DNA from 2 places in the Glycomyces sp. NPDC021274 genome. Region 2 is predicted to be linked to the other one. Evidence: riboswitches for the same ligand, from Rfam matches in the RefSeq annotation. Region 2 holds a riboswitch; the other holds the start of a gene.
The links. A riboswitch is a leader RNA that binds a small molecule or an ion and turns the genes downstream of it on or off. The one in region 2 is predicted to bind cyclic di-AMP.
Positions count from the first base shown of each region.

Region 1: linked by a shared signal. The riboswitch ahead of AB0I03_RS08715 (NlpC/P60 family protein) and the one ahead of AB0I03_RS11955 (C40 family peptidase) in region 2 are both predicted to bind cyclic di-AMP.

Region 1 is NZ_JBFADC010000003.1:238,904-242,303, forward strand. Features, by position in the region: gene AB0I03_RS08700 (hypothetical protein) at 1-145, opposite strand, end outside; gene AB0I03_RS08705 (cation transporter) at 269-481, opposite strand; gene AB0I03_RS08710 (metal-sensitive transcriptional regulator) at 531-890, opposite strand; cyclic di-AMP (ydaO/yuaA leader) riboswitch at 1,133-1,296, shown strand; gene AB0I03_RS08715 (NlpC/P60 family protein) at 1,305-2,249, shown strand; gene AB0I03_RS08720 (beta-N-acetylhexosaminidase) at 2,495-3,400, opposite strand, start outside.
Region 2 is NZ_JBFADC010000004.1:227,301-230,700, reverse strand. Features, by position in the region: gene AB0I03_RS11960 (sigma-70 family RNA polymerase sigma factor) at 198-1,148, shown strand; gene AB0I03_RS11955 (C40 family peptidase) at 1,381-2,271, opposite strand; cyclic di-AMP (ydaO/yuaA leader) riboswitch at 2,381-2,540, opposite strand; gene AB0I03_RS11950 (fused MFS/spermidine synthase) at 2,894-3,400, opposite strand, start outside.

The DNA of each region.
Region 1 (3,400 bases), on a different contig from region 2:
GGTCGCGGACCGAGTATGCGGACTTGCGGGGGCGGCGGACGGGGGCCTCGCCCCAGCCGCGGTCGGTGTCGTCGGAGGTCTGGTCCGGGAGCACCGAGAAGTCCTCGTCGAGCTCGACGGAACGTTCGTCGTCGGAGACTGCCATGCCTCCGACTTTATCGCAGCGGGTCGCCCGGGCGGCAACGACGAGGCCCTGAACACCCGGTGAACGGGTGTTCAGGGCCATAGCGCTGGACCGTGCGGCACTCGCGGCGATGCTCGCGAGCCGTTAGCCCGCGACGCCGACGAGTTCGTAGCCGGCCTCGTCGACGGCCTCGCGGACCGCGTCCTCGGTGAGGGCGGTCTCGCTCTTGACGGTGACCTTGCCGGTCTCCAGGACGACGTCGACGCCCTCGACGCCCGGAAGCGCTGAGAGCTCCTGGGTGACGCTGCCGACGCAGTGGCCGCAGGTCATGCCTTTGACGACGTACACGGTTTCCATGGCTACTCCTTAAGCGAGCTTGCGAGCCGGGTGGCGGCTCGGCGGGTGTTCAGGTTCTGAGCAGTCGGGCCACCGCGTCCGAGGCCTCTTTGACCTTGGCTTGGGCGGCGGTCGGGTCACCCGAGGTCTGCGCCTCCGCGACGCAGTGGGCCAGGTGGCCTTCGAGGAGGTTGAGCGCGACGGCTTGGAGGCCCTTGGTGGACGCCGAGATCTGGGTCAGGATGTCGATGCAGTACTCGTCTGCTTCGACCATCCGCTGGATGCCGCGGACCTGCCCCTCGATGCGCTTGAGGCGGCGGGTGAGCGCGGCCTTGTCCCCGTGGTACCAGTAGTGTCCGTCGTGGCCGTGCGCTTCCGGTGCCGGGGGCGTGTCGCCGGCGACTCCAGTGCGGTCGGTCTGCTCGCTCATGTCACACCTTTCGTGTGCTCGGTCCTCCGGCCGCCAGTGTATACCCCTCAGGGGTATCTCGGCAACTGCTCGTTAGCCTGGTGGAGCGGCCCGTAGTATTCCGTGCCATTGTGTGAAAAATTCTCCCCCCGCCCTTGTCAAGGGCCACAACGGCCTCTAACGTGAACCCGTCGCGTCGGAAACTCGGGGGCACCCCGCACCCGCCGCGCGGCACCGCCGAGTCGGCGAAGCCCAGTTTTGGCGAAGCTTGCGAGCCATCAATCGGTGCTGTTCGCTGAACCGGGGAACCAGCAGTCGGCGTTCCACGCAGAGCCGACGGGGTGAATCGCGTCCACGGCGCGTAGGGCGACCCTTCCTTCCGCCCGAACCCGACAGCTAACCCGGTAGGCGGCCAAAGGAAGGAGCGCCTCCCTGGTGCGTACCCGGCGAATCACTGCCGCCCTAGCTGCCGCAGCCCTGCTCCCGCTGACCGCCGCGCTGTTCACGTCGTCTTCGGCGAACGCGCAGTCGAGCGAGGAGATCCAGGCGGAGATCGACGAGCGGCACAACGAGCTCGAGAAGGTCATCGAGGACTACAACGCCAAGCGCGAGGAACTCGAGGACGCCAACGCGCTCATCGAGGACATCGAAGCGCAGCTGCCCGCGCTGGAGCTCGCCACCGCCGAGGCGAGCGAGGCCCTGGCCGACTACGCCGCCTCGGCCTACGCCGGCGGCGACTTCGCAATGGTCAACTCCGTGCTCGGCGGCGACCCCGGCGACTTCGCCGACCGCCTCATGTACCTCGAGAGCCTCACGGACGCAGAGAACGCGGCGCTCCAGGAGAACCTGGCCCAGGTCCAGGAGCTCGAGACCCGCAAGACGGAACTCGAGACGCTCAAGGCCAGCGCCGACGAGATCCTCGGCGAGATCGAGGACCAGCAGAAGGCGATCGAGGACGAGATCGAGGCCCTCGAAGAGGAGTACGACGACCAGTACGCCGAGGAGAACCCCGAGGAGTCGCGGGACTGGGGCGACTACTCCGGTTCGTCCGGGGTCGTGCAGTTCGCGTACGACCAGCTCGGCGACCAGTACGTGTACGGCGCCGACGGCCCCGACGAGTGGGACTGCTCGGGTCTGACGCAGGGCGCGTGGGGTTCGGTGGGCACCTCGCTCTCGCACAACACCGAGATGCAGTGGAACGAGACGGCGCGGATCTCCCGCGACGAGCTGCAGGAAGGCGACCTGGTCTTCTACAACGGGCTGAGCCACGTCGCGATCTACATCGGCGACGGGCAGATCATCCACGCCCCGAACTCGACCACCGTGGTGAAGATCGCGGACATCGACATCATGGGCATCGACGGCTACGGCCGTCCCTGACCGAGTGACGTGAGTGCCGCCCGGGCCTGGTGGGGCCCGGGCCGCAGACTCCCCGGCGGGGGCGCAGGCGAGTTTTTGATTGCTGACCTGCTGCTGACCCGGCAATGCGCCGGCGCCGCCGCCGGGGACCGAGTCGATGGCAGACGAGGCCCGTGCGGCCTGGGATCGGGATCCTATAGGAAATAGGATCTACGATTCCGGGCCGCACGGGCCTCGCCGCGCGTTAGGGCCGCGAGATAAGGCCGCTACTCGACCTCGGGCTCGGTGAAGTCCCAGTCGAAGCGGCGGTAGCGGCCGGTGCCGCCCTGCTGCCAGGGCTTCGGGCCTTCGAGCGGGCGGTAGCCGATGCCCATGGCGTGCAGGCGTTCCAGGTGCACCGAGAGCCGGTCGAGGACCGGGTCCGCTTCGCGCACATCGGGATTGGTCCAAGCGACCTCGGCGAAGACGGCCAGGCGCGGGAACGCGGCGTACTCGACGTCGCGCGGGTTCGGCAGGTACTCCGACCACAGCTGGCACTGCACGCCGAGGATGCGGGCCTCGTCGATCCCCGCGGGGGCCGGGTCCCACGCCGCGACCTTCTCGATCGGGGTCAGGCCGTGGATGCGCAGCGGTTCACTCGGGTCGTCGCTCTCGTAGTGGTCGAAGTAGACGTGCGTCTGCGGGCTGACCAGCACCTCGTGCCCGGCCTCCAGGGCCTTCTCGACATAGGCCTCGGTGCGCCACACCTGGACCGCGGCCTCGGCGGGCGCGCCGCCGTCGAGGATCTCGTCCCAGCCGATGACCCGCTTGCCCATCTTGGCGAGGTGGTCGCAGAAGGCGCGGGTGAACCAGGCCTGGACGCCGCGCACGTCCTCCATGCCCTCGCGCTCCATGAGCTCGCGGGCGACAGGGGACGACTCCCACTGGGTCATCGGGACCTCGTCGCCGCCGATGTGGATGAACGGGCCGTCGAAGACCTCGGCGATCGCCGTGTACGCCTCGAGCGCGAAGTCGAGCGCGGCCTGCGTCGGTTCGAGGACCTCTTCGAACACGCCGAACGTCGGGCAGACAGGCTTCGGCGACGCTTGCGAGCCGTCGATGTGCGCAGTGTCCTGGCCCGCACCGAGTTCGGGGTAGGCGGCGAGCACCGCGCGGGCGTGCCCGGGCAGGTT
Region 2 (3,400 bases):
CCGTGAACCGAGCTTAGCCGATGAAAACGGGTACCCGAAACGGTGCGAAGGCCTTAGGGCCACTGATTCGCATCGATTCCGTAACCGTGGCGCATCGAACACCGGGGCACGGAATTCCACGCAACGAAGCGGTCGTTGTAACTGGTACACCGTTTACGCGGTGTCGGGGGACGAGGAAGCTGGAGGAGACCTTGAGCGTGGAGCAAACGACAACACCCACCCTCACCACCGAAGAGGTCGCTGAGGAACGAGACCTTGTGGGTGTCTACCTGCATGAGATCTCGAAGACGCCGCTGCTTGACGCCGCCGCCGAGGTCGACTTGGCGAAGGCTGTCGAAGCCGGTCTGTTCGCGAAGCACCTGCTCGGCGAGGGGGAGACCTTCGGCGACGCCACCGAGAAGGACCTGAAGCGCCTGGTCGAGGACGGGGCGAAGGCGAAGGAGCAGTTCATCAAGGCGAACCTGCGGTTGGTCGTCTCGATCGCCCGCCGCTACGTCCGCTCCGGGATGCCGATGCTCGACCTGATCCAGGAGGGCAACACGGGCCTGGTCCGCGCCGTCGAGAAATTCGACTACCAGCGCGGCTTCAAGTTCTCGACCTACGCCACGTGGTGGATCCGTCAGGCCATCAGCCGGGCGATCGCCCAGCAGGAGCGCACCGTGCGCCTGCCGGTGCACCTGGTCGAGGACGTCAACCGGATGCGCAATGTGACCCGCCAGCTCACCCGTGAGCTCGGCGGCGATCCCGAACCCGAGCAGGTGGCCGCCGCACTCGGCGTCACCGTCGAACGGGTCAGGGAGCTCATCCGCTGGAGCCAGGACACCGTCTCGCTGGACACGCCGATCGGCGACGACGGCGACACCAACCTCGGCGACCTGGTCGCCGACTCCGACGAGCCCAGCCCCGAGGACGTCGTCCTCGCCGGCATGGAACGCCAGCGGATCGAGATGATGCTCAATCACCTCGACGAGCGCTCGGCGGGGATCGTCAAGGCCCGCTACGGGCTCGAGGACGGCCGCGAGCACTCGCTCACGGAGGTCGCGCACCGGTTCCACCTGTCGCGCGAGCGCATCCGCCAACTCGAGATCCAGGCGCTGGCCCGTCTCAAGGAACTGGCCAACGACCAGGTCATGGCCGAGGCGGCTTGACTGCGCAAGCGTTAGGGCCGCGTAAGCACTAGAACGAATAGCGGGAGGGCCGGGGCGGGAGCCCCGGCCCTCCCGTCGTATCCGGAGCGTGTCGGCAGCGGGGCGGCGCAGGGCCGCGCTGTATGCGGTCGTGGAGCCGGTCGGCACGCCGAATGAGTCCCGCAGCGCAGGTGAACGCGAGCGTGGCCCGTCCCCACCGGGGACGGGCCACGCTCGTTCATGCGTTCCGGGGTCAGACCCGGCGGTACCCGTCGATGGACATGCCCATGTCGAGGTCCGAGATCTTCACGACGTCGCCCGGCTTGGGCGCGTGGATGACCTCGCCGCCGCCGATGTACATGGCGACGTGGTTCTGGCCGTTGTAGAAGACCAGGTCGCCCGGCTGCAGGTCGTCGCGGTCGATCGCGCTGGTCTCGTCCCACATGGCCCACGTCGAGTGGGTCAGCGAGATGTCCGAGACGCCGTAGGCGCCCGCGATGAGGCCCGAGCAGTCCCAGGTGTCGGGGCCGGCGGCGCCGAACACGTACGACTCGCCGAGCTGGTCCTTCGCGAACTGGACGGCCGCGGTGGCGGCGTCGGCGCTGTAGGACGCAGTCGCGTTCGAATCCGACCCGGAGTCCGAGTCGGCGGTCGCCTCGCTGGACGCGGCGGCCTCGGCTGCAGCGGCGGCTGCCGCTGCGGCTTCGGCGGCCTCGGCTTCGTCGCGGGCCTGCTCGGCCTCGTCGATCTGCTTGTCGAGGGCGGCGATCTCCTGGTGCTCGGCCCTGATGCCGGCGGTGAGCTCCGTGGCGGACTCGGAGGCGTCCTGCGCCTCCTCGTACTTGTCGGACTGCTCCTGCGCGTAGGCCACCAGGGTGGAGACCTTCGCGTCGAGGTCGTCCTCGGCGGATTCGACAGCGGCGGTGACGACGGTGAGCTGCGCGTTGGAGGTGCCGTACTCGGCGGCGGCGGCGTCGATGACGGCCTGGGCCGCGTCGAGCTGGGCCTGGAGGGCCTCGAGGTCGGCGGCGGCGGCGTCGCGCTGGGTCTCGAGATCGGTGAGGTGGTCCTCGATCTCGGCGGCGGACGCGGAGGTGTAGTCGATGTCGGCCGCGTCGGCGTGCGTGCCGGAGAAGGCGGTCACGAGCCCGACGGTGGCGATGGTGACCCCCGTGTAGGCGGCGACGCGGCGAAGGATGGCGCTGGTTCGGGAACGTTGTTCGGTTTCAGAGCAGGCGTGAGCCACAAGGTGGCCTTTCTTCCTCGGCCGCCTACCGGGTTAGCTGTCGGGTTCGGGCAGGGAAGAGCGCCCTACCCGCTGCGGCTGCGCTGCAGCGGGATTCACCCCGTGCGCCATCAACTGGGGGTGTGGCGCGGCTGGGTCCCCGGCCCGCGCATCGGTGTTTCGCCCGGAACCGGGAGGAACGGACGTCATGCGAGCGCGGCTCGGCGGTCCGGACGGGTGGGTCTCTGGGGGAGCCCTGAGGACCCGACCGGAAGGCGCCGACGCTAACGCATGGTGACCCGAGTCGCCAAGTCCTCTGTGAGTCGCTCCACAGTCCAGTAACGGACAGTGAGGACGGGTGGGGAGACAGGGCCACTATCCAGCGGGTTTATTGCCCGAACGGCCGAGGCGGCGATAGTACGGGTGGCGACGGGCGTGGCGGCGGCGCGCAGTAGTGAAGAAACCTCGCGTGCTCAGTCGCCCCCGAGACCATGGTGACCGGTGCGTACGACATCGGTTCGCGATCGGGTTCGCTCGCGGCTCAGAAGCTGCGGAGCGAGCGCGGGGGCGGCGGGGACTGGATCGCGGTCGCGTCAGTGGCCGGGGGAGCGCCGGCGATGTACTCCTTCAGCTCGGTGCCCTCGAGCACCCGGCACGGGAAGGCCGCGCCGGCGCAGCGGCGCCGCAGCGCCGCGATCGGCAGCTCCACGCCGGCCGCCACCGCGACCACGTTCCCGAACCGGCGGCCCCGCAGCACTGCGGGCTCGGCCATGATCGCGACGTGCGGCCACACCGCGTACATCGCCGCGAGCGCCGGCTTGAGGAACTGCATCTGGCCGCCGTCGCACAGGTTCACTGCGTAGTGCCCGCCCGCGCGCAGCACCCGCCGTGCCGCTTGCAGGAACTCGGTGCTCGTGACGTGCGCGGGCACCCGGGCCCCGGCGTACACGTCCGTGACGATGAGCTCGTAGCTCGCGTCGGGCGCGGCCTCGACCGCTTCGCGCGCGTCCGTGTGCCGGATCTTCACCTTCACGCCGCGCGGCAGCGG